Regions from separate parts of the Vibrio panuliri genome, predicted to be linked through region 2. Evidence: predicted binding sites of a transcription regulator. Region 2 holds the regulator's gene; each other region holds the start of a gene.

Region 1 (7,654 bases), 1.4 Mb from region 2:
AAATGAACTGCATTTTTCATAATCTTACCTACTCATAATTTACTAACGACGGTTTTAGGTTGAGGTCAACCACATAGGGGGTGATAGTCGACCTCAAGGACGCTCAGGAGCGTGTTTATTGCTGATTAAGCGGCTTTGGTGCCGGACAGAATGTCGAGAATCTGATTGACATCTGTTGTACTGGTCAGCGTATCGATGGCATCAGGCTCATCGAGTGCGTTAGTTATTGTGGTAATGACTTGAATATGCTCGTCATTTTTAGCTGCGATACCAATCACTAGCTTCGCAACGTCTTCTTTATCATCGGTGAACTGGACACCGGATGGGTATTGGCAAATAACAATGCCGGTTTTCTTAACTTTGTCTTTTGCTTCGATAGTTCCGTGTGGCACTGCAATAGACTCACCAAGATAGGTAGGGACAAGTTTTTCACGTTCAAACATTGCCGCAACGTACTCTGGTTCTGCATAGCCCAGTTCTACGAGTTTATTTCCTGCAAATTCAATCGCTTCTTGTTTGCTTGTTGCTTGCAAACCAAGATGAATGTTTTCTGCTTGAATCTGGAATACTGAAGGTTGCTGTGGCTCAAAGCTATCGTCGTTGGCAGCCAGTACCGATACTTTAATCATTTGGTCATCGTTTGCTGCAGTTTGCTTTTGTGCGGCGAGTAGCTTAGTCACAAGTTGGTTGTACATTTCACTATCTAGGAAGTTGGTGAGTGAAATATGCGTTGAATTCGGTGCGTGCTTGCGAGCACGATCAGTTAAGTCTTTATGGGTAATCACGATATCGACACTCTCAGGCAAATTGTTAATAGCTAGGTTGGTTACATGGATGTTTAAACCAGCATCCTGAACCTTCTTACGCAGCATGCTTGCGCCCATCGCGCTAGACCCCATGCCGGCATCACAGGCCACTATGATGCTTTGGACTGTTGCCATATCGATATTATTTTTGCTTTTTGCACTGACGACATCGCCTTGCGCTTTATCGCCTGATTTCATCTCACGCATTTGGCTTGTTGCTTTGTCTAATGCGGCTTTGTCACCATCTTCTTCTGTCGTTGATTGGGTTTTCATTAGCAGTGCTGCGACAGCAAATGAGACTGCTGTTGCTGAGAAGATTGATGCCAACACGCCAACAATCGACGCTTTTTGTGTCATCAATAAAATCGCGAAGATTGAGCCCGGAGAAGCTGGAGAAACGATACCAGCATTGAACATAGTCAGCACGAACACGCCTGTCATACCGCCTGCAATCGCAGCAAGAATTAGACGAGGGTTCATCAGAATGTACGGGAAGTAGATTTCATGGATACCACCGAAGAAGTGGATGATGGATGCACCACCGGCAGTTTGGCGAGCCGTACCTTTGCCAAATACCATGTAGGCGAGCAAAATACCAAGACCAGGACCTGGGTTCGCTTCAATCAAGAAGAAGATTGATTGGCCTGTTTCTGAAGCCTGTTGGATACCTAATGGTGAGAAAATACCATGGTTGATGGCGTTGTTGAGGAACAGAATTTTCGCTGGCTCAACAAAAATAGAGGTCAAAGGAAGTAGGTGAGCAGAGACAAGGAAATTAACGCCAGCTGCAAGTGTACCAGAAAGCACTTTGACAAAAGGACCAATCAAGAAAAAGGCTAGAATGGCACACAGCATACCGATAATGCCGGCAGAGAAGTTGTTAACCAACATCTCAAAACCACTTTTAACCTTGCCATCAATATAGTTATCGAACTTCTTAATAGCCCAGCCGCCCATTGGACCGACCATCATCGCGCCCATAAACATTGGGATATCTGTGCCGACAATGACACCCATCGTCGTAATGGCACCTACTACAGCGCCGCGATCGCCACCGACTAATTTACCGCCCGTGTAACCAATTAGGAGAGGCAGTAGGTAGGTAATCATAGGGCCGACCATCGAAGCGAGTGTTTCGTTAGGTAGCCATCCGGTCGGAATAAAAAGTGCAGTAATAAAGCCCCACGCGATAAACGCGCCGATATTGGGCATAACCATATTGGATAGGAAGCGACCAAAATTTTGTATCTTGATCTTAGTGTCTGGTGATATCATAAGGATTCCCCGTTCGACGTTCTGATTAGGTTGTTGAGTAACGGCTCGGCAAAAGCCGCTGATTGCTTAGTACCCAATCAATTTACCACACGATTTAATTTTAGAACTGACAACGGGTTTTTTGTGACCACTAGCAAAGAAATTGCCCGACCAAATATTTTTTACGTGACCAGTGTCAAAACTGTGCTGTGTAATTTTCCAACAAAACCCCTCTGTATAAAAAGTCAACAACTTTAAGTTGCTTAACTTCTCATAAATAAATTTTTCACATATAAATTTAAGTCGATCTGGATCACTTATTTGCTAACATCGATCTCGAGATAATCATGAAATGTGATCTGTGTTGGGTTTACTCTTCTGGTGATGTTTGGGTGTAATGTGATTTGTGTCGAGTTTATTGTTATTTTGAAATTTAATAACATTGCTAGGGTTGCGATGATGAGGGGCGTTGTGCTAGCCCTAAAGTGGTAATTAAGGTTCGATTTAATACCGAACCTTAATGGATATTGAATTGGATTAGTTGCTATTAAGGTAAGCTTTAGTCGAGATATCTGTCCATGGACGAACTTTGCTTAGATATTGACGTTGCGAGTCGATAATTCGCTTGGCTAAAGGATCGTTGGCTGCGAACTCGTCTAATAGCTTCTCCTTTTCCTGATTAAGGCGTTGAATCACTTCTGGTGGGAAGTTCATGACTTTAATTTCGGGATAATCAGCGCTCATTGAAGCCCAGCTATTTGCGTTGGCATCAATTGCTTGGGTGTACATGTCAAACGCAGCGACACGAAAGGCCGTTTCTAAAATGGTTTGAAGATCGCTTGGTAGTTTCTCCCATACTTTCTTGTTGACTAAGAACTGGGTCTCAGAGCCAGGTTCATGCCAAGCGGTATAGTAGTACGGGGCGACTTTTTGAAAGCCCATGCGCAAGTCAAAGGCGGGGCCAACCCATTCAAGGGCGTCAATCGTTCCGCGTTCTAATGAAGTGTATAGCTCCCCAGGGGCAATGTTGGTTGGCTTCGCTCCGACGCGTGCCATTACTTCTCCGGCAAAACCAGGGATGCGAATCTTGAGACCTTTTAGATCATCGATGCTCTTGATCTCTTTTTGAAACCATCCACCCATCTGAATATCTGAGTTTCCACCGGGAAAAGAGAGTAGGTTGTGTGGTGCATACACTTCCTGCATCAGTTCCATTCCGCCCCCATGATAGAACCAAGCGTATTGCTCGGTAGACATCATGCCAAATGGCATTGCAGAGAAGTACATGGTGTTAGGTACTTTGCCCTTCCAGTAATAAGAAGCGGAGTGACCGAGATCGTATTGACCTGACTTCACCATATCGAAAACCCCTAAGGGGGCTTTGTGTTTGTTGGCAGAATCAATGCGAATTTGTAGGCGTCCATTTGACATTTCTGCGGCTAACTTCGCCATGTTTTTTGAAGCGTCACCGAGGATGGGTGTATTTGGTCCCCAAGTTTCAGCGAGCTTTAAACGGTAGATTTTTTCTTGTGCAACAGCATGGGTTGCCCCGAAGCCGAATGATACGGCTGCGAGGACTACCCATGCTTGATTGATCCATTTATTCATTATAAGAACTTCCTGTATTGACTACTTTATCGCCTGTAGGGTTAAAGTTCTTTTTTTCTCCGTCAAGTCATTATCGGGCGACTTCTTCGGTACGTTGCAGCATAAGTTGTGGTGATGAGAGTATCGTATAGCGATCTCTGTTGCTCGAAACTCAACCGCTTTGTCTTCATGACATAGAAAGTCAAATCAGTAGCTCATCATCGTATTTTTAATTCTATCGAGTGGATCACGCGAGGAGTTTTGTGGTGGGAACTAAGAGCGATGATTGGCATGTTGTGAGACAAACAAAAGAGCAACCAAGGTAACATTGGCTGCTCTTACAAATTAAGATTGAGCAATCTTAGCGTACTGACGAAGTAAATCGGTCAGAGTGGTTACCCATTCAAGGGTATGCTCAGGGCTTTGTTTTAAGATGGTTTCAACATGATTGCAGTGTACTTCCAGTGGAATGGCACGCTCTAAACGAAAAGAGATGGCGTAAAAGTGCCAAAGGAGCAAACGTTGCATTCGTAGTATGTTTTGCTTAGCGTTTTCTGACTCAGCAAACAGTGCAGGAAGTTGGCTTATTGCTATCGCATTGAGTCGTAGCATTGCATCAAGTTGCGCCTCTTGCAGTTTGTCTTCCGATTCCGTCTCATCGCCATCAAAAGTAAACAGTTCGCTCATTTCGTCGTCAGATATGAGTCGGTTGATTAAGCGTAAACTCAGTTCTTCAAGCTCTTCTCGAGGGGTAGTGGACAGGTAATCAAAGGTGTAATCTTGCTGCATGATTGCTCTCATATGTACGATTTGTCTTTATTGTAGCGTGTTTGACCGTCGCTGTATCTAATCCCCCATTTTCCTTATTAGTGATTGAATTCGATATCGAAACTTTCGCAGTTGTAAATTCAGCGGTACAAGATCCTCAATTTGCTTGACGATAACGTTTGCGGCAAAGGTTTAAATCACTTGTCATTGAGGTGAGAAAGGAGTAATTTCGTCGCCTTTAAATAGCCTGACTAATACATTAGTTCATCGCTAAAGCCGAACTTTTCGCTTTGTTAAATTTTCATCAAGACCGATTTTAACCAGTAGGGCTTTGATGCCTTTCTGGTACTGAGTCTCCAATTATAGATAGGTAAAACCATGTCAGATCAGACTCCGACATCCGCTCATAACGAGTTAGCGACCCGCAAGAGTAAGCTAGATTCGTACTTCTCCATCTCTGCTCGTGGCAGTAATGTTCGCCAGGAGGTGTTGGCGGGTCTTACGACTTTCCTCGCAATGGTCTACTCCGTAATTGTCGTTCCAAGTATGCTGGGTGCAGCTGGCTTCGATCAGGGGGCCGTATTTATCGCGACCTGTTTAGTGGCTGCTTTTGGTTCATTGCTAATGGGTTTTTGGGCTAACTTACCGATGGCCATTGGTTGTGCGATCTCATTAACCGCGTTTACCGCGTTCAGTTTAGTCTTGGGGCAAGGTGTTTCTATCCCTGTGGCCTTAGGCGCGGTATTTTTGATGGGGGTAGTGTTTACTGCGATTACCGTAACGGGTTTACGTCAGTGGATACTTACTCACCTTCCAGTCGGCATTGCTCATGGTACTGGTATCGGTATTGGTCTCTTTCTATTGCTTATCGCTGCCAATGGTGTCGGTTTAGTTGAAAAGAACCCAGCAGCAGGTCTACCGGTTAAGTTTGGTGACTTCACCTCTCTGCCTGTGCTGATGTCGGTTCTGGGACTTGCGGCTATTTTTGGTTTGGAGAAGCGCCGAGTGCCGGGCGGCATTCTGTTGGTGATTGTAGCCATCTCGGTATTTGGTTTGATTTTCGATCCTAATGTTGAGTACCAAGGCTTTTTTGCGATGCCACAGTTTGGTGGTGAGCATTCACTTTTTGGCGCGATGGATATTATGGGGGCATTTAGCCCACTGGTGTTACCAAGCGTATTAGCGTTAGTTATGACGGCGATTTTTGATGCCACAGGTACGATTCGCGCAGTGGCGGGCCAAGCCAACTTGCTGGATAAAGATGGCAATATTATTGATGGTGGTAAAGCGTTAACCTCAGACTCAGTAGCGAGTATTGCATCTGGCTTCTTTGGTGGCTCTCCTGCAGCGGTTTATATTGAATCTGCTGCTGGTACGGCTGCTGGTGGTAAAACGGGCTTGACGGCGGTTGTGGTTGGCCTGCTGTTTTTATTGGTACTGTTTATTTCTCCAATTAGCTACTTAGTACCAAGCTACGCGACAGCACCGGCATTAATGTATGTTGGTTTACTGATGCTGAGTAATGTCAGCAAACTAGACTTCAGTGATTCAATCGATGCCTTATCTGGGCTTGTGTGTGCGGTATTTATCGTCTTAACGGCCAATATTGTTACGGGCATTATGCTTGGCTTCTTGTGCCTAGTTTGCGGACGCATCGTGGCTGGTGAGTGGAAGAAGCTAAGTGTCGGTATTGTGTTACTGACTCTGCTTCTGGTTGGCTTCTACGCGGGCGGTTGGGCTATCTAAGCTAAATCGAAGACGGTCTGAATTTAGGCTGACGATATCGTCAGCCTTTTTTGTATCGGTAAAAAGTGTTGGTGATAAAAACAAAAAAAGCCTGATGAATTTCTTCATCAGGCTTTCAAAATTTGGTGGCCCCTCCCAGACTTGAACTGGGGACCAATCGATTATGAGTTAGCCACTAACGCAGGAAATCTAGGAAAACCGAGGTAAATTAAGCGTAACTAAAAATACATTAAAGTATTTACTAAACAGTAGTTTAGCGTAGTTTTGGTAAAGGTGTCAAAACTAGTGACTGTACCTCTAGTGTACCTATAGCCTACACTGTGTACCTTACGTTGATTGTGCTGGGTAAGGCTTCTACTGCTCTTCGTCTCTTAAAGATATAATCTCCATGATTATATCAATTACGTTATTAGCATTAAATTTTTCAGTCCCTAATTTTTTGTATAGCTCTTTCATTCTCAACGACAGGTCTGTTCTTTTTTGGATCTCAGAGTTTAACTCAGTCCAAAGCTCTTCAGCCATGTAACCTGTAGAGCCAACCGGAAGCAGAAGAAGTCCTTGCTTTTTTGCTATCTCATATTCTTCACGCATGCCGTTTGATAAAATAATATCGTTTCCAGCTTGTTTGTTACCGAATAAAAATAAAGCAATGCCCGCATAATTAATCATATCTTCGCGATACTTTGTCCATAGAGAGCTTAAAGGTTGTTCTCCTTCTGTGGACTGAGGAAAAGGCCGTAAGACAAGATGGTCCTCAATTTTTGCCAATTTGTTATTAAAGGTTTCCTCAAGCACGCTAGAAATTACAGTACTGCCAATTCCAACACCAAAGCCAGAAACAATTCTTAAATTATTTTTCACTAGCATTTTACTTAGATCATAGACAAACCTTAATGCTTCTTTTTTCTTCTAAATCTCCATACTCACAAGCAGCTCCAGAAATGAATATAGTTCTTGATTTGTATTTTATTTCTAGTTTTATAAGAAGATCAGTAATTTCTTCATATTCATCTACAAGAATTGTCTTTATATTGAATCTCTCTAAATCTTTGATGAAAAAAAGTTGTTTTCTTTTTCTGTATTCAAAGTCTGCTTCTTCCTCATTTTTATCTTTCTTTACGTTTCTAATGAAACAATAATGTCTTCTTTGATTGTTTTCGTAAGCAACTCTAACTCGACTAAGAATATAATCCAAGTTTGGATCGGTGAAGCTAAAACCTATGAATATAAATGTTTTAGAGATGAGGTCACTTTTAAGATTGGCCAAATATTGATCCATCTTTACATGATAGCGTTCATAGTCATCTTTTGTTAATACAGCTTGGCTTGCATGTTCTACATCACCATGCATCTTGTATACAACAGCATCACGCTTTGGCTTTGTTGTTGATAAATGATCATTAGTGTGCTTAACATCAGAAACTTTTCCTGACTTTTCAAGCGCATTTTCGATTATTTTATCGTAATTGGTTGTCCAGTAAGTCCGTATTGGT
Region 2 (7,654 bases):
GCCTGACTTACCACAAATGTTAAAACCTGCCTCTTCAATCCACTGATACACGTCTTGTGGCACTAGGCCTTTTTGTGGTTGAAGCTTAAAGCGCTTGCGATGCGGCATACCTTCTAACACATGTGGAAGGTTGCCACAAACAACATTCTTGTACACCAAGCCGTGATGGTTATAGAACATCACCGAGGCAATGCCTCCCGGCTTAACTTGCTCTAGCACCGTTTCAAGCGCAGATTTAGGGTCAACGAGCCACTCCATCACGGCGTGAAACATGACTAAATCGACAGGCGCTGGCATGTGCTGCGCAATGTCTTGCACTGGAGAATGAATCAAACGATAGTTCTCAAGCAAGCCATTGGCCTCAATGTCTTGCTTAGCTAGCTGAAGCATTTCAGAGGATAAGTCACATAGCGCTACTTGGTGTCCGAGTTTAGCTATTTTTTGTGACATTTGTGCCAGACCACCGCCCGCATCCAGTATGTTCAGGCGTTGTTGGTCACTTTGGAGCATGGACAAAGCTTGTGCAAGATCTTGCCAAACAATTACTTGGCGAATCTCACCTTTGTCCGAACCGTAAATATTTTTTGCAAATTTGTGGGCAATATCGTCGAAATTGCGGTCTTCAGTCACAGCGGCTTGGGTTATCATGTTAAAGGTCTGCTGACCTTTTGTGGAAAATTCTGTTCGAACAAAAAAGCGTTTTAGTCGCGACGAGAGGTTTGTAGCCTAGTCACTCTGAGCCCAAATAGCTCTCTTTCAGAGTCAAACTCTGTAATCGGGGGCGCCGAGTTCGAACCCTTCGGGCATTGTCTGTTGCACTTCCTATTACGTTGCTGGCTTACTAAGTAAAAACTACCCGCTCAGCGGTTATCGTGTATAAAAAAGCGACAAACGAATGCAAAAATCATTTCAAAAGGCCATTAGCCCCTTGGTACTGCTATTCTGTCACAAGAAAGGCAGATATAAATAGGGATTATCTTAATTTATAATCAACTGGTGTTTTTTCGGACTATTTAATCATGTTTGAGCTGAAAAAAATCGTTTCTTCCTTGCTCATGCCTTTGCCAGCGATGCTGATCATCGGATTTTTGGGCTTAATGTTAATTATGTTTACTCGCAAGCAGAAAACAGGCTGCTTTGTGGTGTTGTTTTCCTTTGTGGGCATCTTCCTGATCTCTTTCCAACCTGTCGCTTCTCGCTTATTGATGCCGCTAGAACGCCAATATACCGCCTTTTTACCTGTCGATAAGTCGATTGACTATGTCATGGTACTGGGTAGCGGTCATGTGGTGGATGACCAAATTCCCCCAACCTCTGAACTAAGCCGCACCGCTTTGATGCGTTTATCTGAAGGCATTCGCATTATGCGCATCTATCCGGGTTCAAAGCTCATACTCTCCGGCTATTCAGGCGGCACTGAGGTGAGCAATGCACGTATGATGGCAAAAGTGGCTCTCGCTCTTGGGGTGTCAAAATCCGATATTATTCTGCTTGAGACAGCAAAAGACACATGGGAAGAAGCTCGACAAGCCGCAGCCTTTGTACAACGGAAAGAGTTGATACTAGTCACGTCTGCAAGCCATATGGGCCGGGCGCTCAATGAGTTCCACTCTGCTGGATTAAACCCTTATCCTGCGCCGACCAACTACTTAGCACAAACCGAAATCCATCAGTTTTGGAGTAAGTACACGCCTAAAGCGATTTACTTAGAGCAGACCGAGCGATACTGGCACGAAACTCTTGGACGCATTTGGCAGACGCTACGCAACTGGGCATCGGATTATGAAGAGACCGCAATCGAAGCCTCACAGAGTAAAGTGTAGCGGGATGTAGGTAATCTTTGCCGCAAAAAAAAAACCGAAGCTGAGCTTCGGTTTTTTTACACTTATACAGTCAATTAATCACCAGCAAACATGTAGCCTTCACCATGAACCGTCACAAAGATTTGTGGGTTCTTTGGATCAAACTCCATCTTAGCGCGCATGCGACGAATCAGTACATCGATGGTACGGTCGTTAGGTGCATCTACGCGGTGGCTGATCATATTGAGAATGCGTTCGCGGCTTAATACTTGGTTAGGGTAAGAAGACAGCGCCACAAGTAGTTCGTACTCAGCTTTAGTTAGCTTAACCGGTTCGCCGTTACGGCTTAAAGCACGGCGTTGAATGTCAAACATCCACTCGCCAAAGCGAACAATGTTTGCGTCGTTCTTTTGATCAACAACGCTACCTGCATTACGAGCAGCAGAAATGCGCCACAACAGGTTCTTCACGCGCACTAGCAGTTCGCGAAGTTCAAACGGTTTGGTTACGTAATCATCTGCGCCCATTTCGAGACCGACGATTTTATCAATGCTATCCGTGCGTCCTGTTACCAGGATAATTCCAATGTCCGATTGACTACGCAGTTCGCGCGTTAGCATCAGACCATCTTCACCAGGAAGATTGATGTCTAACATAACTAAGTCGATCGAATGATTTTGTAGTGTGTCGCGCATCTGCTCGCCGCTCTCAGCTTCGCTGACCGTGTAACCTTCATTTTGAAAGTAGCCAACTAGCTTGCTGCGAGTGACCGCGTCGTCTTCTACTACTAATACGTGATAGCTCATCTAAACCACTTAATTTACATTGGGAATTAATTTCAACAGTATTCTATTCATAAACCGTAACATTTCTAGTATTTGTTATATTAAAATCAAGAAAGATGATTTTTTATTGATTCAAGACAAACCTAGCCCACCTGTTAACAATATTCCATTTTCTATCCCATTTTTTCACAATACACGTTATCGCTATTCATGTTTGTTCGCTAAAATATTAATAGTACTGAAACTTGGAGCATTGTTAGATGCAAGAATTAAAAGCGTTTAATGAAAAACGTGCAGAGATTTACTGGTGGTTTTCGAGTCTGTTCGCAAGAGAACTGACTGAAACAGAGCTTGCACAATATCAAAGCCCTGAAATCCGCGGCTTTCTTGCTGGTCTAGGTGAAAACCCAACCCTAAAACCTGCGGTTGACCGATTGGTGGACGCGCTCAATAGACAAATGGATCGCGAAGATGGTCAACTAGAGCTTGCAGCGGATTTTTGTGACTTGTTCTTAAAATCAGACAAAGAGTCTGCACTACCGTACGCCTCTATGTATGTGGGTACGACAGGCCTATTGCATGATGAACCCGCAAACCAAATGCAAGATCTACTGACTCAGCATGGTGTGGCGGTAAATCAGGACTTAAATGAGCCTGCTGACCATATCGCAATTGAACTTGATCTGTTGGGCAATATGATTATTCGCTCAAATGAGTTGGAGCAAGAGCGCCACCTCAATGATGCGTTGATCGAGCAAGAAGCGTTTATTCGTCAGCACATTCTAAATTGGGTGCCAAAGTTCACAGCGAAAAGTCAAACACTCGACGCTTTTGGTTTTTACTCTTCTGTGGCCTCACTGCTGGTGGCATTCCTTGAATTGGATTGCGCCTATTTAGTGGGTGAAGAGGAATAACACCCCTTCTCATAAAATGAGAGCGGGTTTTTCGTTTGCTACTGGCGGCGATGCGGTCTAAAATCGAAGCCGCAAACGATAAAAAGACCAAACAAGTACAAACCGCTGTAAAAAAGCGGTTTTTGTATTTCTATTACTTTCTGCCAGTTTTATTCAAAAATGTGAATAGCCATGTGGCAGCTATAGAAAGGATCATACCTTATGGCCACTATTAAAGATGTTGCTCGCCTTGCCGGCGTATCAACCACGACAGTCTCACACGTTATTAACAAAACGCGTTTTGTTGCGGAAGCAACTCAAGAGCGCGTGATGGAAGCCGTCACTGAACTAAACTACGCGCCAAGCGCTGTTGCGCGTAGCTTAAAGTGCAACAGTACCCGCACAATTGGTATGTTGGTGACGCAATCAACTAACCTATTCTTTTCTGAAGTCATCGATGGTGTAGAAAGCTACTGCTACCGCCAAGGTTACACACTTATCCTATGTAATACCGGTGGTATCTACGAAAAGCAACGCGATTACATTCGCATGCTCGCTGAAAAACGCGTCGATGGTATTTTGGTGATGTGTTCTGACCTAACAGAAGAACTGAGTGAAATGCTGGACCGCCACAAAGACATTCCAAAAGTAGTTATGGATTGGGGTCCGGAGAGTTCTCAAGCGGATAAGATCATCGATAACTCGGAAGAAGGTGGCTATCTTGCTACCAAATACCTAATCGATCATGGTCACAAAGACATCGCTTGTCTAAGCGGTCACTTTGAAAAAGCAGCCTGTCAGGAACGAATTCAAGGCTTCAAGCGCGCGATGAATGAAGCGAACTTGGCAGTAAATGAAGATTGGATCTTAGAAGGTAACTTCGAGTGTGATACTGCTGTGCTAGCGGCAGATAAAATCGCAGCGATGGATAAACGCCCAACAGCAATTTTCTGTTTCAATGACACCATGGCCCTTGGTCTAATGAGTCGTCTGCAACAGAAAGGTATCCGTATTCCTGAAGATATGTCTGTGATTGGTTATGACAATATCGAGCTTGCTGAGTACTTCTCGCCACCACTGACAACGGTTCACCAACCTAAACGTCGTGTTGGTAAAAATGCCTTCGAAATCTTACTTGAACGCATTAAAGACAAAGAGCATGACAAACGCGTATTTGAAATGCATCCAGAAATCGTTGAACGCTCTACGGTAACCAAATTACCTTAACTCAATGATTATTATAACAATAGCCGATGTGAGATTAGTCGGCTATTGTGACTCCTACCCAACTTAATTCTTGCATTAAGATCACAATTCTTTCATAGTATGGTGATACTTTGAAACAGAAGTATTTAATCTTTAGCAAGGCAAATTAAGTCACGCACAGGGCAAACCATTCTGAAAAGATGGGACGCAAAGCTTCCGGCCTAAACTTTTATGCACAGCATAAGACGTATGGTAGCGGGGTTGCCGATGGTAGAAATGCGCGCGTTAACGGATTATTCTCCTATTTCCTGCATAACTGCTAATCTTTCGGACCTGATTTGGTGGCGTATTGACATACACATACACCGAGAAAGTACTGAATGGACAAACCAATTCTTAAAGACTCGATGAGGCTCTTTGAGCCGCTAGGTCGTATTAAATCTCGCTCTATGTTTGGTGGGTTTGGGATTTTTGCAGACGAAACTATGTTTGCGTTAGTTGTAAATAATAAGCTTCATATTCGAGCAGACAGCATTCTCGCCAAGCAGTTTAAACAACAAGGATTCGAGCCGTACGTGTACCACAAACGTGGGTTTCCTGTTGTCACTAAATACTTCGCTCTGAGTGAAGATTTGTACAGTAATAGCACCAAAACGCTTGAGATTGCACGTGAAGCACACGCACAAGCTCAAGTTGAGAAATCAGCGCAAGCTGAAACAAAACCAACTCGCATTAAAGATTTACCGAACCTTCGCTTAGCGACTGAGCGAATGCTGAAGAAAGCCGGTATCGATAATGTTGAGCAATTGCAGCAAGCGGGCTCTGTAGAGGCTTATAAAGCGATTCGCGAAACTCACTCTAGTGATGTTAGCCTAGAGCTGTTGTGGTCTCTTGAAGGCGCAATTAAAGGGACACACTGGTCAGTGGTACCCCAAGAGCGCAGAGATGAGCTACTCTCTCGACTTCAATAAACACTAGCCAGCGAATTTCGCTGGCTTTTTTTATGAAAGTTTTTCTTCACTTTAAGGTTCTTATCTACCAACAGAGACAAGATTCCCCCAACAGCTAAACTAAGAATAAGCGGACGCAAAAAAGGGAAAGGAGAGCGAAGATGAACAAAAAATTATTGATAGGGATAGCACTGATCGCCCTAATCGCGGTGTTAATTTCACAATTTGGTGATCAACTCACGTTGGAAAATGCGAAAGCTCAGCAAGCGGCTCTTGGTGAGTTTATTGCGCAGAATTTCGTACTTGCCGCCATCATCTACTTCTCCGCTTATGTCGCGATAACCGCCTTTTCGATTCCCGGAGCAGCCGTCGTCACGCTACTTGGTGCCGCCCTGTTTGGTTTTTGGACCAGTTTACTACTGGTATCATTTGCTAGCACGCTGGGCGCAACACTCGCCTTCCTCAGCAGCCGCTTCTTACTGCGTGATTGGGTACAAAGCAAATTTGGCGACAAACTCTCTGCGATCAATCAAGGCGTAGAAAAAGATGGGGCATTCTATCTCTTCTCCTTACGCTTAATTCCGGTCTTTCCGTTCTTTTTGATTAACCTACTGATGGGGCTAACTCCTATCACGACGGCACGTTTTTATCTGGTTAGCCAATTAGGTATGTTGCCGGGCACTGCCGTTTATCTCAATGCTGGTACTCAACTAGCTCAAATCGACAGCTTGTCGGGCATTGTATCCCCATCTGTTTTGGTCTCTTTTGCCCTACTCGGCTTATTCCCAATTATTGCCAAATGGGTAATGGCTAAACTTCGACGCCAGCCAGAATCTCACAGCCAAGTATAATCGAGGTTATTGATGAAAATATTCAGTGCCGTGAATCCACCTCAAGCTCACATTGTGTGTGAGCTTTTACGCTCCCACAACATACAATGCGAAGTGCGAGGAGAAGGCATTTTTGGATTGCAAGGTGAAGTGCCGTTTGGAGAAGCGAGCGCCCCTCATGTTTGGTTACTCGACCTAGCTAAAAAAGAGATAGCGATTGAACTGATTGAGCAGTTTGAACAACCACACTCACAACAGGCTTGGCGCTGCACTGAGTGTGGGGAGCTTAATGAAGGACAATTTGCACTGTGTTGGCAATGTGGCGTCGCGATCCATTAGCGGATCTGTTGCTGAATAAAGCGGATCGAATGCTGATTAAACTCTTCGGGTTTTTCGATATTACACACATGACCACAATCCGCTATCTCTAGTAACTGACTTTGGTGCTGTAGAGCAACGATCTCTTTCACTGGCTTGATAAACATGTAGTCCTGATCGCCCATCAAATACAAAGTCGGGATCGGCAACTCTTTTTGATTAAAATAACGCATTAGCGGGTTCACATCAGATGCCAATATAAACCATCTTTTGAACTCTTGCTGACAGAGCTTTTTCGCCTCACGGATAAAGAGATGCCGCGACTGCTTTTGCGCTCGTTGTGGCATAACTATGTACGCAAACAAGCTGTACAACCACATGTAAGGCACAATATGTTTAAAGATATTGCCCACTTTAACCAAGAATTGTGAACGCGTATTAAGACGTGTGACAGCCCCACCAAGCACCATCGATTTCACGCGGTCGGTCGCCAGTTCTGCTAGGTTATGCACGATAATCGTACCGAGAGACAAGCCGACAAAATGGGCAGATTGTATTTTGAGGTGGTCAAGCACTTGCAGGATATCCAGTGTTACTGCTTTAAACGTGTAACGACTGGTCATGATCTCTTTTAGTAACTGGTTTGACTTACCGTGGCCTCGTAAATCAATCAGCACTAGGTTGAAATGTTGCTTGTACGCTTTGATCTGCTTAAACCAAATAGATGAACTCCCGCCCGCACCATGGATAAAGACTACCCATTCATTACTTGTTGGATGCAGATAGGTTTTATGAAACAGCAAGGCATTACTCATTTATGCGAATAGTTATAATTGATAGTGCTAAGAGGGCAGAAGCCTACCATAAGTT
Region 3 (7,654 bases), 1.4 Mb from region 2:
CACCCAGTACAACCGTAATGGTCTACTGTGGGATAAAAGCATGAACGTTGATGGCATTAAAACAGGCCATACAAGTAATGCTGGTTACAGCCTAGTGAGCTCAGCAACAGAAGGCAAAATGCGTCTAGTTGCGGTAGTAATGGGAACCAAGAACGCCAATGCACGTAAATCTGAGAGCAAAAAGCTGCTCAGCTACGGCTTCCGCTTTTTCGAAACTGTCGCACCACACAAAGCTGGTGAGACATTTGTTGAAGAAAAAGTCTGGATGGGCGACAAAGATATGGTTGCGCTTGGCTTAGACCAAGATACCTACGTCACGCTTCCTCGCGGTCAAGCGAAGAACCTAAAAGCGAGCTTCGTACTTGAAAAAGAACTAGAAGCCCCAATTAGTAAGGGTGATGTCGTTGGTAAGCTATACTACCAACTAGATGGTGAAGATATTGCAGAGTACCCACTTCTTGCATTAGAAGATGTTCAAGAGGGTAGTCTATTCAGTCGTCTATGGGATTACATTGTGATGCTGGTAAAAAGCTTCTTCTAATCTCAACCACTGAATAAGTGACGAAGCCGCCTCTACAAAGGCGGCTTTTGTTTTACTCCCGCATAATCTTGAGATTAAACCTGATTGGCAGTAAGATCCCGCGCTGCTTAGATCTATATTCCAACTTGGAGTTTCCAACATGTTGACTATCAACTCTGACGCAAAACTGAAAGACCTGCTAGAGTTCCCTTGTAAATTTACCTACAAGGTAATGGGCTACGCAAAGCCTGAACTTCCAGAAAAGGTTCTTGAAGTGATACAACGCCATGCTCCAGGTGACTACAGTCCAACGGTGAAACCAAGCTCAAAAGGTAACTACCACGCAGTCTCTGTTACCATTAAAGCGACGTCTATCGAACAGGTAGAAGCGTTGTACAAAGAGCTTGGCGAAATCGACATCGTACGCATGGTTCTATAATTTTATTTGAAAAAATAAATTATTTTTGAAAGCAGCTTCGGCTGCTTTTTTTTGTTATTTATCAAATAGATAAAATTCTTGCACATTATTCAGGGTTAATAATGTGTTATCAACATATAGTTCCAACTGTCAAAGCGGTTTATAATCGAGCCTCTTTATTGATGAATGATGGACTCAGGAATGCAACAAACTCTGGTTGTGAAGCATCTGGGACAGCAGGATTACGAGCCTATTTGGCGCGCAATGCACGAGTTCACAGACACACGTCATGAGAATACCCTCGATGAAGTGTGGTTTGTTGAACACAACCCTGTTTTTACCCAAGGCCAAGCAGGCAAAGCAGAGCACCTGTTAAATACGGGTGATATCCCAGTGGTGCAAAGTGACCGAGGTGGTCAAGTGACTTACCATGGCCCCGGACAACTGGTGGTTTACTTCCTGATCAATCTGCGTAGGAAAAATATTGGTGTGCGAGATCTCGTCACGCGCATTGAGAACCTCGTGATCAATACACTGAAAGCATACAATATCGACTCCGCAGCCCGAGCTGACGCCCCTGGTGTTTACGTAGATAACAAAAAGATCTGCTCACTAGGATTACGCATTCGCAAAGGTTGCTCGTTTCATGGGCTGGCGCTCAACATCGACATGGACCTCGCACCATTTTTACGCATCAACCCCTGCGGTTATGCGGGAATGGAAATGGTTCAAGTTAGCCAGCTTGGTGGTCCTGATAACGTTGATACTGTGGCTGAGCAATTATTGAAAGAACTCGTGACTTTGTTGGATTACCAGCAAATCGAAGTCAGCACAGAAGTCCCAAACGATAAGAAATAGAAGCATGAGTAAACCAATCCAAATGGAAAAAGGCATCAAATACCGTGATGCTGATAAGATGGCACTGATTCCTGTCAAGAACATGCCTGTTGAGCAGAAAGAAGTACTGCGCAAGCCTGACTGGATGAAGATCAAGCTACCTGCAGATAGCCAACGCATCCAAGACATCAAATCTGCGATGCGTAAGAACAACCTGCATTCAGTTTGTGAGGAAGCCTCTTGCCCTAACCTTGCGGAGTGTTTTAACCACGGCACTGCAACATTTATGATCCTTGGCGCAATTTGTACTCGCCGTTGCCCATTCTGTGACGTTGCCCATGGCCGCCCGCTAACACCAGAATCTGATGAGCCGCAAAAACTGGCACAGACCATCAAAGATATGAAGCTGAAATACGTGGTTATCACCTCGGTAGACCGAGATGATCTGCGTGATGGCGGCGCTCAACACTTTGCTGATTGTAATCGTGAAATTCGTGCGCTTAGCCCAAATATCAAGATCGAAACACTGGTACCTGATTTCCGTGGTCGTATGGACGTGGCGCTTGATCTGCTTAAAGACAATCCACCAGATGTGTTCAACCACAACCTTGAGACCGCACCACGCTTGTATCGCAAAGCTCGCCCAGGCGCAAACTACAAGTGGTCGCTTGAGTTACTGAAGAAATTCAAAGAGCAACACCCAGAGATCCCAACTAAATCTGGCGTTATGATGGGACTCGGTGAAACGAAAGAAGAGATCATCGAAGTTCTCAAAGATCTGCGTGCCCACGGTGTAACGATGCTGACTCTCGGTCAATACCTTGCGCCAAGCCGTCACCATTTGCCAGTTGAACGTTATGTTCCGCCATCTGAGTTTGATGAGCTTAAAGAGATCGCATTAGAGCTGGGCTTTACCCACGCTGCGTGTGGTCCGTTTGTGCGCTCTTCTTACCACGCGGATATGCAAGCACAAGGTATTGAAGTTAAGTAACCAAACTTTGTCCTAGTCATGAGAAAGACCAGCAATATGCTGGTCTTTTTTATTGTTTTTCCACAAAAAACGCCGTTCTATCTTGCAGCAACAAATATGCACTTCTAGGCTTAATAAATCAGATTTTCTCAGTTGACTCGTCGAGTTACCGACCTGTTTGGATTATTAAGGTATCGCCATGGAAAAAAGCATTTTACTTAGTTTAGGCATTTGTACACTACTACTCGGCTGCAGTTCAGCCTCACAACAGGATCATTATAGAGAAGCCTCGTTTGAGCTATGTAATACCGAAGTCGATATTTACTCGGTCAGCGACGACGGTAGAGTGAGGATCAAGTGCTCTGATGGTTCGAAATTTGCCTTAACCCAAGAAGACACTCTAGAGACCATGCGCGATATCAACATCGACTATTGCGATGGCGAGGGGCTGGGGAAATTTAGTGAAAGCTCACGCTACTACTCATTTAAGTGTAAATCCGGCACGTTATTGAGTATCTCAAAGTGAAAACGCTGAGTTGAGAGTTGAGAACTGAGAGCTGAGAGCTGAGAGCTGAGAGCTGAGAAACCAGCTAAAGCACTATTTCACACTCACAAATCTCTTTTTCGCAGCATTTCGCCTCTAATTCTACGAAAATAGGCAAAAAAAAGAGCCCTCTAGGGCTCTTTCTAAACTCTCGATTTCAAACTAAATCACTTCTAGTTCAAGGAAAAGGCGCGTTGTTTGAAATCAACATTGGCAAATAGTGGCAAGAAGTTCTAGGAGAGCACGCGGAGTTTACATAAGTAAATGAGCATGCGATATAACGAAAAAAAGAGCCCAGCAGGACTCTTTAAAAACTCTCGGTTTCACACTAACTCACGTCTAGTTCAAGGAAAAGGCGCGTTGTTTGAAATCAACATTGGCAAATAGCGGCAAGAAGTTCTAGGAGAGCACGCGCAGTTTACATAAGTAAATGAGCATGCGATAAAACAAAAAAAAGAGCCCCGCAGGACTCTTTATAAACTCTCGATTTCAAACTAAATCACTTCTAGTTCAAGGAAAAGGCGCGTTGTTTGAAATCAACATTGGCAAATAGTGGCAAGAAGTTCTAGGAGAGCACGCGCAGTTTACATAAGTAAATGAGCACGCTCGACAACGAAATTCACACCACTATGCAGTCAATTATGCGTAAACCGGTAGACGCTTACAGATCTCTAATACCTTCGCTTTTGTCGCTTCGATAACATCTTGATTCTCAAGGTTATCAAGTACGTCACACATCCAGTTCGCAAGATCTTTTGAATCTTCTACAGTGAAGCCACGACGCGTGATTGCTGGTGTACCGACACGGATGCCTGATGTTACGAATGGGCTACGTGGGTCATTTGGTACTGAGTTTTTGTTTACTGTGATGTTTGCTGCACCAAGTGCTGCATCTGCATCTTTACCTGTGATGTCTTTGTCGATTAGATCAACTAGGAACAGGTGGTTTTCAGTACCATTTGAGACGATTTTGTAACCACGCTCTTGGAATTGCGCCACCATTGCTTTTGCGTTTTCGACTACGCGCGCTTGGTAAGCTTTGAACTCAGGTTCCATTGCTTCTTTGAACGCGACCGCTTTACCTGCGATTACGTGCATTAGCGGGCCACCTTGACCACCAGGGAATACTGCTGAGTTCAGCTTCTTGTACATGTCTTCACCTGCGTTTGACAGGATTAGACCGCCACGTGGACCTGCTAGCGTTTTGTGCGTGGTCGTTGTCACTACGTGAGCGTGTGGAACTGGTGTTGGGTAGACACCTGCTGCGATTAGACCGGCTACGTGTGCCATATCAACAAATAGGAAAGCATCCACCTTGTCTGCGATTTCACGCATGCGCTTCCAATCAACAATTTGCGAGTACGCTGAGAAACCACCGATGATCATCTTTGGCTTATGCTCTAGCGCTAGAGCTTCCATTTCGTCGTAGTTGATTTGGCCTGCTTCATCAATGCCGTAAGGAATCACATTGTAGTGCTTACCAGAGAAGTTGACTGGTGAACCGTGAGTAAGGTGACCGCCATGCGCTAGGCTCATGCCTAGAACGGTATCACCTGGGTTCAATAGCGCCATATATACTGCGCTGTTTGCTTGTGAACCCGAGTGAGGCTGAACGTTGGCATACTCACAACCAAATAGTTGGCATGCACGATCAATCGCTAGCGCTTCAGCTTTATCAACGTACTCACAACCACCGTAGTAACGTTTACCTGGGTAACCTTCAGCGTATTTGTTTGTTAGCTGAGAACCTTGTGCTTCCATCACACGCGGGCTGGTGTAGTTCTCAGAAGCGATAAGTTCAATGTGTTCTTCCTGGCGAAGAGTTTCCTCTTGGATAGCTGCGAACAGTTCCGCATCGTAATCTGCGATGTTCATATCACGCTTAAGCATCTGTATCTCCTGACTCAGATTTTGACTGAAAGTTACGAAAAACTGGTAAACGACCCCGACGCAAACGTTTTCGTCACCCTATTGGCGTGCATTTTAACTAATTTGATCTAGGTCATAAAGAGAAAATTACAATTTTTCTCATGCAGTTTTTTCATAATGTGGTTCAAGGTTTGTCATGTTAGTCCAACATTTTTGTGATCGCCATCACTAACATTTTTACACCTTGTAAAATGACGATTACATAGATTTACCCTAAATTTCGCTCTCAAGCTACCTAAAAGGGGAACTTTTCTTTAGTATGCTCGGCTTTCGCTCACTCAATAATTGGTCTCTGATGGCAAAACATACTCGCAAAGAAGATTGGATCGCGATTTTGACTGGCACATTGATTGTGGCGCAAGGTATTTTCTTTCTTCAAGCTGCTCATTTACTGACTGGCGGTACCACTGGCTTAGCACTACTGCTGAGCAAAGTCGTCCCTTGGTCATTTGGCACGCTCTACTTTTTGACTAACTGCCCATTCTACCTGCTCGCTTGGAAACGTTTTGGGACGCAGTTTGCCCTAAATAGCGCTATTTCAGGCGCTCTGGTCTCGCTTTTTGCTGATCACCTTCACCTTGTTATCCATGTCGATATGGTGAATCCCGTCTACTGCGCTATCGCAGGTGGATTGTTAATGGGATTAGGTATGCTGATCTTGTTCCGCCACCGTTCTAGCTTGGGTGGGTTCAATGTGCTGTGCCTCTACGTTCAGGACAAGTTTGGAATTTCTGTCGGCAAAACCCAAATGGCGATTGATTTGACCATTTTGGTTACCTCCTATTTCTTTGTCGAACCGATCATTTTGCTCTATTCGATTATTGGTGTTTTAGCGTTAAACCTTGTATTGGGTATGAACCATAAGCCACACCGATACATCGTAAAGTACAACTAGGTACTAATACGCAAAAAGCGAAGGCTTTGGACAATCCAAAGCCTTTTGCTGCTCTAGGAGCATTGGGGGTTACTTGTTGATTAACAAAATGCGAGTTTCATATGGGCGCAGCGCGACCACATTCTCCGACAAAGCCATTGGCTGTTGAGTATAGTTAGTGAGTAAACACTCCGCTCGCGCGAGCTCTATCTCTGGCGGTAAACGACATTCAACTGGGTCAGCGTAGTAGTTACTGATTGAAATTAACTGCTGTGTCTCGGTTTCACGTAGATACACATAACAACGTGTATCTTGTGGCAGTAAATCTCGGAAACTACCTTGCGTAATAACGGGTTGCTGTTTGCGTAACTCGATTAATTGCTGGTAAAAGTAAAACACCGAGTTAGTGTCTGCTAACGCAGCTTGTGCATTAATGTGTGAGTAGTTACTTGCTACCTCAAGCCAAGGCGTACCTTGAGTAAAACCGGCGTGTGTTGAGTCATCCCATTGCATTGGAGCGCGTGAGTTATCACGTGACTTCTGCGCTAAGATCGCCATCATCTCATCATGTTGAACACCATGTTGTTCAACCATAATTTGATACATATTGGTGCTCTCAACATCTCGATACTGACTAATATCTTGGTAACCCGGATTAGTCATACCTAACTCTTCACCTTGGTAGATGTAGGGCGTTCCCTGCATCATATGTAGAGAAGCCGCCAGCATCTTTGCTGATTCCACTCGGTATTGTTGATCATCTCCTAAACGACTCACGACTCGTGGTTGGTCATGATTACACCAAAATAGTGCCCCCCAACCGTTATTACTCAAACCCGTTTGCCAATGATTAAAGATCTGCTTGAGTTGAATAAAGTCAAAAGGGGCTTTGCTCCACTTCTCTCCATTTGGATAATCGACTTTTAGGTGGTGAAAGTTAAACACCATCGACAGTTCTTTGCCATCTAGAGCAGAATACTGCTGACAATGTTCAAGGGTTGTCGATGACATCTCCCCTACCGTCACACTGCCATATTGTTGAAACACCTCAGCACTAATCTCTTGCAGATACTCATGCACACGCGGGCCATCAGTATAAAAGCGTCGCCCATCACCGCTATCATCGTTAGGGAAGTCTTGTTGTTTCGAAATCAGATTGATCACGTCTAAGCGAAAACCATCGACTCCTTTTTTCGCCCAAAAGCGAATAATATCCTTCACTTCTTGACGGACTTGCGGGTTCTCCCAGTTAAGATCGGCCTGTTCGGTCGCGAATAGATGCAGATAATACTGATTGGTTGCTTCATCTAGAGCCCAAGCGCTCCCGCCAAACTTGGATTGCCAGTTGTTAGGCGCCTCACCGTCGACCGGATCTTGCCAAATATAGTAGTCACGATAAGGGCTATTTTTATCGCCCAGCGCTGATTGAAACCATTGATGCGCTGTAGAGGTATGGTTGACCACAATGTCCATTATAATTCGAATCCCCCGTTGGTGAGCTTGCTCAAGCAGAGCATCAAAGTCTGCCATGTCACCAAACTGAGGATTGATTGCGTAGTAGT
Region 4 (7,654 bases), 1.5 Mb from region 2:
TCAACTGTCAACATCGCGATCCCTTTTGGTGCTAAGTAATCTCGGAATAGTCGCCACATATCCGTTTGTAAAGAGTCAAGACCAGCACTCACCATCACTACAGGTTGCGGCTTATCAGTTGCAGTAAGATGCAGATGGGCAAGGATTTTCTTACCTTTATACGGGACCTCGATTTTTTTGGTAATGTAACTGCTCTTTTCTGTCGCCTCTTGGTAAGCCTTAGCCGCCAGAGTATGCGCTTGAACAGCCAAATTATCGTTCTTGAGATGTGGATATCCCGCAATGCTGAAGCACAATGACGCGTTGAACAACTCATCGGCAGCACGGTCGCCAGCTAAATCATTCGCACGCTTTTGATGCAGCATACCCAACTTAGTCCACTCATAGGCCCAGTTGCCACTGCGATACCCCATAACTGTATCCAACCATTGGTCATGAGTACGTGAATGAGGAGAGCCTGCGATACGCGCTAAGACTTCTTCCATTTCAATTGGATCGATCCCTTGCCAACTCCATTGCAAACGATGCAAGTTACGATACCAACTACTGTTGTTTTTCTCTCGCATCTCATCGAGTAGTACTCGATTGGTTGGCATGTATCGAGTGAGCTCTGAAGTCTCCTTAGCTTGTTTGTGTTTTACAAACAAGGTTTCTGAAAGATTCTTATTGTCTGTGTCTGACATTTCGCTACCTAGCTTTGACATCTATAACCCCTTAAACCTATTAGCTCAGCGCATAGAAGGCAATAGCGGCTTATCACTTTCCGATTAGTCATGGTAAAAAAAATGACCCTTGCGGGTCATTTTGCTAAATCTGCAAACTTTATTTTTGCTTACGATTAATTGGCTCTACAAACTGAACCGTAGTGTCCCATGGTTGCTCAATCCATGTGTCTTGAGCAATATCGACTACATAATCATCCAGTAGTGCTGCACCTGAAGGCTTGGCACATACCGCAATCAGTTTTGCTTTAGGATACATTTCACGCAGTTTACGGGCCGTATCACCACTATCTACTAGGTCTTCTACGATTAGGTAACCTTCACCGTCACCCTCTGGTGCTTTTAACACGCTCATGTCACGTTGGTGATCGTGATCGTAGCTAGAGATACAAATAGTATCGACGTAACGAATACCTAGCTCACGCGCAAGGATAGCACCAGGAACGAGACCACCACGGCTAACCGCCCAGATACCTTTCCACTGTTCTGCTGGCATTTGTTTTTCAGCAAGTTGACGGCAGTAGTTCTGCATGTTGTCCCAAGTAATAATGAATTTTTTACTCATTGTCATAACCTAATAAATTTAAAATCGGCGTCCCTTGAATACGCAAATAGAGCTCCCATGCAGAAACCAGCCAAGTGCGAACAATAAAAAGGGACAAGCGGCGCAAACGATTATTCTACCCAATCAGGCATACAATACCAATGGTGAATTAAAAGAAAAGCCATAGCAGTGTGACCTACTATGGCTTTTGCAATTTGCTTGAAGATTACTCTAAGTCATTCGCCGTTCTAGCGATGTATCATTATGCGAGCATGTACTTGATGATAAAAATCGCAGACAACACCCATACACTCATTGAGACATCACGACCTTTACCACTCAATAGCTTAATTGCAGCATACGAGATAAAGCCTAGCGCGATACCTTCTGCGATCGAGTAAGTCAAAGGCATCAGTAAACAGGTGACTACAACCGGTGCCGCTTCGGTTAGGTCACGCCAATCCACGCTCACCAAACCAGACATCATTAAAATCGCAACATAGAATAGTGCGCCAGCTGTCGCATACGCTGGAATCATGCCCGCAAGCGGAGCAAAGAATAGTGCCAGTAGGAATAGAACGCCGACAACAACAGCAGTGAGACCAGTACGGCCGCCCGCAGCCACACCAGCTGTCGATTCAACAAATGAAGTAGTACTTGATGTACCCAGCACCGCACCTACAGAAGTTGCCGTTGAGTCAGCCAGTAGCGCTTTGCTTAAGCGAGGCAGCTTACCATCTTCTTTAATTAGGTTCGCTTTTGTCGCGACACCAACGAGTGTGCCAGCAGTGTCAAACAGGTCCACAAATAGGAAAGCAAACACCACCGAAATCATGCCGACTTCAAAGACATCAGCGATATTCATTTGCATCAATGTTGGTGCAATACTTGGTGGTGTCGACATCAAACCGCCCCATTGCACATCACCGACCACAATACCGATTGCGGTAATAATAAGGATCGCGATCATCACTGCACCGCGAACGCCGCGATAAACGAGGCCGATAGTCAGGAAGAAACCAAGGGCAGCGAGTGCTGGTTTAAGGCTAGTAATGTCACCACGACTCACCAAGGTTGCAGGGTTATCAACAACGATACCCGCATTTTGCAGACCAATAAAAGCAAGGAAAAGACCGATACCCGCCGAAATGCCAGTACGTAGAGAAAGTGGTATCGAGTTAATAATCCATTCACGAACTTTGAAGATACTCAAAGCCATAAAAAGAATGCCCGAAATAAATACTGCGCCTAGAGCTACCTGCCAAGTGTGCCCCATACCGAGAACCACACCATAGGTAAAAAACGCATTCAACCCCATACCAGGAGCAAGGGCAATTGGGTAGTTAGCGACAAAGCCCATAATAAAACAGCCAATCGCAGCAGCAAGACAGGTCGCGACAAACACCGCCCCTTTATCCATTCCTGCATCCGCCAACATTGCTGGGTTAACAAAAATGATGTAGGCCATGGTTAGGAAGGTGGTTAAACCGGCGATAATTTCTGTTTTTACACTGGTACCGTTTTCACTGAGCTTAAACAGTTTCTCGAACATGGTCGAATCCTATAAAATTTGTAAGTAAACGTTTGCGTAATCGATTGGCTGAATTATAAAGTTATCAAATAACAAATTCCAGATAGAATTATCACTCTAATTATTTTTTTTGTTCTGCTAAGGGCAAACTTTGCAGTCCACCCCACCAAAACTCATCTAATTAACATTATATTTCAATAACTAAAGTTAAAAACAACAGACAGACTCGATTGGTGACAAATCGTTCCATGTTGCAAACTTTCAGTGTCACTATGGGACTTTGCGTTCAGCAAAACAGGCAGAATACGCGAATAAAAATGAAATCACGCAAAATGTGCAGATTTATCCGGATAAACATCAAAGCCGGAGGGAGAAATGGCGAGATAAAAAAACGCCACTCAAAGTGAGTGGCGGTTGAATCATGTCAGCTAAAACAACAAGCTGTAAAAAAATTCCAATAATAGGGGTGAACAAAACTGTTCGAAAACAAGCTAAACCTTAGTAGCCAAAGCTTGTTGGGTATACAAAGTTACTAGTATAAACAGAGCTGTTAATCCAGAACATTGCACTTGGTAAACCTTTCATGCTATCACCTTTTAAATCAATGCAAATTACTACAAACGTTGATTTCTCGGTTCCTTGAGGCGATAAATCGGACTCATCCTTTGAGCATTTTCTCTTCAACTCGTGAAGTTGGTTTAAATATACCCTAAAGAAAAAAAAATTACAACCTTAAACATGCCTAAAGTCACAAAAAATTCATTTATTGACCAATATCAATTAATTTCTGTAATTAAATTACAGTTTAGTTTCATTATTACTGAGCATTTTCCCACCAAGTGAAAACGATTGCTTATAACGAAAGCGATAACTTTGCTGTTTTATTAAACGCTAAATGATTAATGTTCTCACCCCTCTACTCTCTTTGTTATGACAATGATATGCTAGGTTCCTCTATTTGTTAGGTCACCCTTAGTGTTTCATGTTGCGATTAGTTCCGATTACTAACTGCTCGTTGACCTTAAGTAATATAAAGGAGTCATCCGTGTCTGAGTTCCATTCTGAAATCAGCAAGTTATCACCTGCTCCACTTTGGCAGTTCTTCGATAAAATTTGTTCTATTCCTCATCCATCAAAACATGAAGAAGCGCTAGCGCAGTACATTGTCGCTTGGGCTCAGGAGCAAGGTTTAGACGTTCGCCGTGATCCAACGGGCAACGTGTTTATCAAGAAACCAGCAACGCCAGGCATGGAAAGTAAGAAGGGTGTCGTACTTCAAGCACACATCGATATGGTGCCGCAAAAGAACGAAGATACTCAGCACGATTTTACTGCCGATGCGATCCAACCATACGTTGACGGAGAATGGGTTACAGCAAAAGGCACAACCTTGGGTGCAGACAATGGTATTGGTATGGCATCTTGCCTAGCAGTACTGGCATCTACCGATATTAAACATGGTCCAATTGAAGTACTGCTGACTATCGATGAAGAAGCAGGTATGACAGGTGCTTTCGGTCTTGAAGCTGGCTGGCTAGAGGGCGACATCTTGCTTAACACTGACTCAGAGCAAGAAGGCGAAGTCTACATGGGTTGTGCTGGCGGTGTTGACGGTGAACTGACACTTAACGTTGAGCGCGAAAATACGCCTGCAGATTACACCACTCGTCAGTTGGTATTAAAAGGTCTTAAAGGCGGCCACTCTGGTTGTGACATCCACACAGGCCGTGGCAATGCAAACAAACTGCTGGGACGCTTCCTAGCGGGTCATGCTCAAGAGCTTGGTTTACGATTAGTCGAGTTCCGCGGTGGTAGTCTACGCAATGCGATTCCACGCGAAGCCTTTGTTACTGTCGCTTTGCCACAAGAAAACGAAGCCAAGCTAACTGAACTATTTGACTACTACACTGATCTACTTCGCGCTGAGCTAGGTCGTGTTGAAACGGACATTGTCACTTTCAATCAAGCAACTGATGCCGCGACACAAGTCTTTTCACAAGCGACACAACAACGTTTTATCGCGACACTCAACGCCCTTCCAAACGGCGTCATCCGTATGAGTGATGATATTGAAGGCGTGGTTGAAACTTCGCTTAACGTGGGTGTGGTTACAACTGAAGGCGATAAGCTTACCATTCTTTGCCTAATTCGCTCTCTAATCGACTCAGGTCGTCATCAAGTTGAAAGTACGCTTTCTTCTGTGGCAGAACTGGCTGGCGCAAGTATTGAATTTAGTGGCGCTTACCCAGGCTGGAAGCCGGATGCTGATTCTGAGATCATGCAAGTGTTCCGTGATCTGTACGAAAACATCTATGGCCGTAAACCAAACATCATGGTGATCCACGCCGGTCTTGAGTGCGGTCTATTCAAAGAGCCGTACCCACAAATGGATATGTTGTCATTTGGTCCTACGATCAAGTTCCCTCATTCTCCTGATGAGAAAGTATTGATCAGCACCGTTGCTCTATTCTGGGAGCAGATGGTTGCACTACTTGAAAACATCCCTGAAAAAGCATAATTGCTTTTAGCATTAGTATAACTTATCCGAAAAGCCAGCTTGCATTAGCTGGCTTTTTTATAGTTAACCATAAAAATATTTTGTCGTAACGAATGCATATTTTCGTTAGTCACAAATAAGTCAGGTTGCTACAGTCCCCCTCCTTGAAGCGTCTTTGGGCAAACCATCTTGCCTTCTTCAAGCCATAACACCGTGTTGTTATGTTGGGAGCACTCCATCCTGGAGTGTCTTATTTCTCTCATGTACTAATCTGTAATAGGTAGTCGTTCTCAAGCGCACGTTTTGCGATATGAGTTATTGGCTTTGATGATAAATCAGGCTAATTATAACTAAGCTCTCGCGGTGTTCGCATGCCTATTGAGCAAAGAATGACCTTATATATATTAGTATCAACAAATAACTGAATGACTGCGATGAAGAAAGAAAAACTACTTGTAGGTTGGTGTGAAACACTGAGCCTACCAGGACTTGGTATTGATAAAATTAACGCGAAAGTTGATACCGGCGCTAGAACATCTTGCTTACACGCGTTTAAAGTAGAGAGCTTCTCAAAGGAAGAGACACAATGGGTGCGCTTTTGGTTACATCCAATCCAGCACAACACGGAAGTAGAGGTCGTATGTGAAGCGAAAGTTGTCGACGCACGCGTCGTTCGTGACTCTGGCGGCCATGAAGAAAAACGCTATGTAATCGAAACTGAAATGAGCCTAGGTGGTCACACTTGGCCAATCGAAATTACTCTAAATAACCGCGAAAATATGGCGTTTCGTATGCTGCTAGGCCGTACTGCAATGCACGGTCGTATTCAGGTAGACCCTGTGGAATCTTTTTTAGTCCCGTTTGAGGAAAACAAATAATGAAAATTGGTATTCTGTCTCGCAACGCGAATCTGTACTCAACTCGTCGTCTGATCGAAGCGTGTGAAGTTCGAGGCCATGAAGTTAAAGTGGTTGATGCTCTGCGCTGTTACATGAATATCAATTCTCAAAAACCAGAGATTCACTTTAAGGGTGAAGAGCTGTCTGGTTATGATGCGATTATTCCTCGCATCGGCGCGTCTGTAACTTTTTATGGTACAGCAGTGCTGCGTCAATTTGAGATGATGGGTGTTTATCCAGTCAATGAATCTGTGGCGATCACACGTTCACGCGATAAGCTGCGTTCAATGCAGTTGCTCTCTCGTAAAGGGATTGGCATGCCAATTACTGGTTTCGCGAGTAAACCTGATGATGTCAAAGACCTGCTTGAGATGGTCGGCGGTGCACCAGTAGTGATCAAACTGCTTGAAGGTACTCAGGGGATTGGCGTAGTGCTTGCGGAAACTCGCAAAGCTGCTGAAAGTGTGGTTGAAGCTTTCATGGGTTTGAAAGCGAACATCATGGTTCAAGAGTTTATTAAAGAAGCAGGTGGTGCAGATATTCGCTGCTTCGTAATCGGCGACAAAGTTATCGCTGCGATGAAACGTCAAGGTGCTGATGGCGAGTTCCGCTCGAACCTTCACCGTGGCGGTAGTGCGTCATTGGTAAAAATTTCACCAGAAGAACGCCGCACCGCAGTGGCAGCTGCGAAAATAATGGGTCTAAATGTGGCTGGGGTCGATCTACTTCGTTCTGACCGTGGTCCATTAGTCATGGAAGTAAACTCATCTCCGGGTCTTGAAGGTATTGAGGCCGCTACTGGTAAAGACATTGCTGGAATGATTGTCGAATTTATTGAGAAAAACGCGGCAAGCAAAAGGACTAAAACTCGTGGCAAAGGCTAAAAAGAATCGTGCTTTTGAATTTCTCGGCGAATCCGTTTCGCCGGGGGAACGAAAGGTAATCGAGTTAGAAGCGGCCAAGCTTTACACTCATTCACCTTTATCGATTCCAGTCGAAATCATCAATGGTAAATTGGCAGGTCCAATATTGATGGTGAATGCTGCAATCCATGGCGATGAACTGAATGGCGTAGAAATCGTACGCCAACTGATCAATACCATTGATGCTAGCAAACTAAGAGGCACGCTCATTGCTGTGCCTATCGTTAACGTATTTGGTTTTATTCATAAGTCTCGCTACTTGCCAGACCGTCGTGACTTAAACCGTTGCTTCCCTGGTAGTGAAAAAGGCTCGCTTGCTTCACGCATGGCACACACCTTCTTTTCTCAGGTCGCGACACAGTGTGATTACATTTTGGATTTGCATACGGGTGCGATTCACCGTACCAATCTGCCACAAATCCGTGCTGATTTAAGCAATCCAGAAACACTGCGCATCGCACAAGCATTCGGTACGCCTGTGACGATCGATGCCCCACTTCGTGATGGGTCACTACGTAGCGAAGCTGAGCGTCTAGGG

The links. The regulator PurR, encoded in region 2, represses purine synthesis genes. The targets are predictions, from matches to a motif close to TNANGNAAACGTTTNCNTNA.
Region 1: a site for PurR is predicted at 4,583-4,602, ahead of GZK95_RS13075 (NCS2 family permease). Genes of this name have one in related genera too.
Region 3: a site for PurR is predicted at 5,236-5,255, ahead of glyA (serine hydroxymethyltransferase). Genes of this name have one in related genera too.
Region 4: a site for PurR is predicted at 2,839-2,858, ahead of GZK95_RS11665 (NCS2 family permease). Genes of this name have one in related genera too.

What each region holds. Positions count from the first base shown of each region.
Region 1 covers NZ_AP019654.1:2,859,583-2,867,236, reverse strand. Annotated here, with positions in the region: gene GZK95_RS13095 (mannitol-1-phosphate 5-dehydrogenase) at 1-20, opposite strand, end outside; gene GZK95_RS13090 (PTS mannitol transporter subunit IICBA) at 126-2,081, opposite strand; gene GZK95_RS13085 (TRAP transporter substrate-binding protein) at 2,598-3,668, opposite strand; gene GZK95_RS13080 (exoribonuclease R) at 3,993-4,436, opposite strand; gene GZK95_RS13075 (NCS2 family permease) at 4,794-6,161, shown strand; gene GZK95_RS22415 (hypothetical protein) at 6,516-7,022, opposite strand; gene GZK95_RS22410 (SIR2 family protein) at 7,039-7,654, opposite strand, start outside.
Region 2 covers NZ_AP019654.1:1,045,588-1,053,241, reverse strand. Annotated here, with positions in the region: gene cmoM (tRNA uridine 5-oxyacetic acid(34) methyltransferase CmoM) at 1-630, opposite strand, end outside; gene elyC (envelope biogenesis factor ElyC) at 1,020-1,823, shown strand; gene torR (two-component system response regulator TorR) at 1,898-2,608, opposite strand; gene torD (molecular chaperone TorD) at 2,848-3,501, shown strand; gene purR (HTH-type transcriptional repressor PurR) at 3,703-4,707, shown strand; cyclic di-GMP riboswitch class I at 4,858-4,955, shown strand; gene GZK95_RS04795 (TfoX/Sxy family DNA transformation protein) at 5,067-5,657, shown strand; gene GZK95_RS04790 (TVP38/TMEM64 family protein) at 5,798-6,487, shown strand; gene GZK95_RS04785 (DUF7577 domain-containing protein) at 6,500-6,805, shown strand; gene GZK95_RS04780 (alpha/beta fold hydrolase) at 6,802-7,599, opposite strand.
Region 3 covers NZ_AP019654.1:2,490,030-2,497,683, forward strand. Annotated here, with positions in the region: gene GZK95_RS11330 (serine hydrolase) at 1-541, shown strand, start outside; gene ybeD (DUF493 family protein YbeD) at 681-959, shown strand; gene lipB (lipoyl(octanoyl) transferase LipB) at 1,140-1,796, shown strand; gene lipA (lipoyl synthase) at 1,801-2,766, shown strand; gene GZK95_RS11350 (hypothetical protein) at 2,945-3,271, shown strand; gene glyA (serine hydroxymethyltransferase) at 3,929-5,179, opposite strand; gene GZK95_RS11360 (YitT family protein) at 5,514-6,113, shown strand; gene treC (alpha,alpha-phosphotrehalase) at 6,183-7,654, opposite strand, start outside.
Region 4 covers NZ_AP019654.1:2,557,935-2,565,588, forward strand. Annotated here, with positions in the region: gene frsA (esterase FrsA) at 1-683, opposite strand, end outside; gene gpt (xanthine phosphoribosyltransferase Tet(34)) at 823-1,287, opposite strand; gene GZK95_RS11665 (NCS2 family permease) at 1,529-2,818, opposite strand; gene GZK95_RS11670 (aminoacyl-histidine dipeptidase) at 3,843-5,315, shown strand; gene GZK95_RS11675 (ATP-dependent zinc protease family protein) at 5,729-6,172, shown strand; gene rimK (30S ribosomal protein S6--L-glutamate ligase) at 6,172-7,077, shown strand; gene GZK95_RS11685 (succinylglutamate desuccinylase/aspartoacylase family protein) at 7,064-7,654, shown strand, end outside.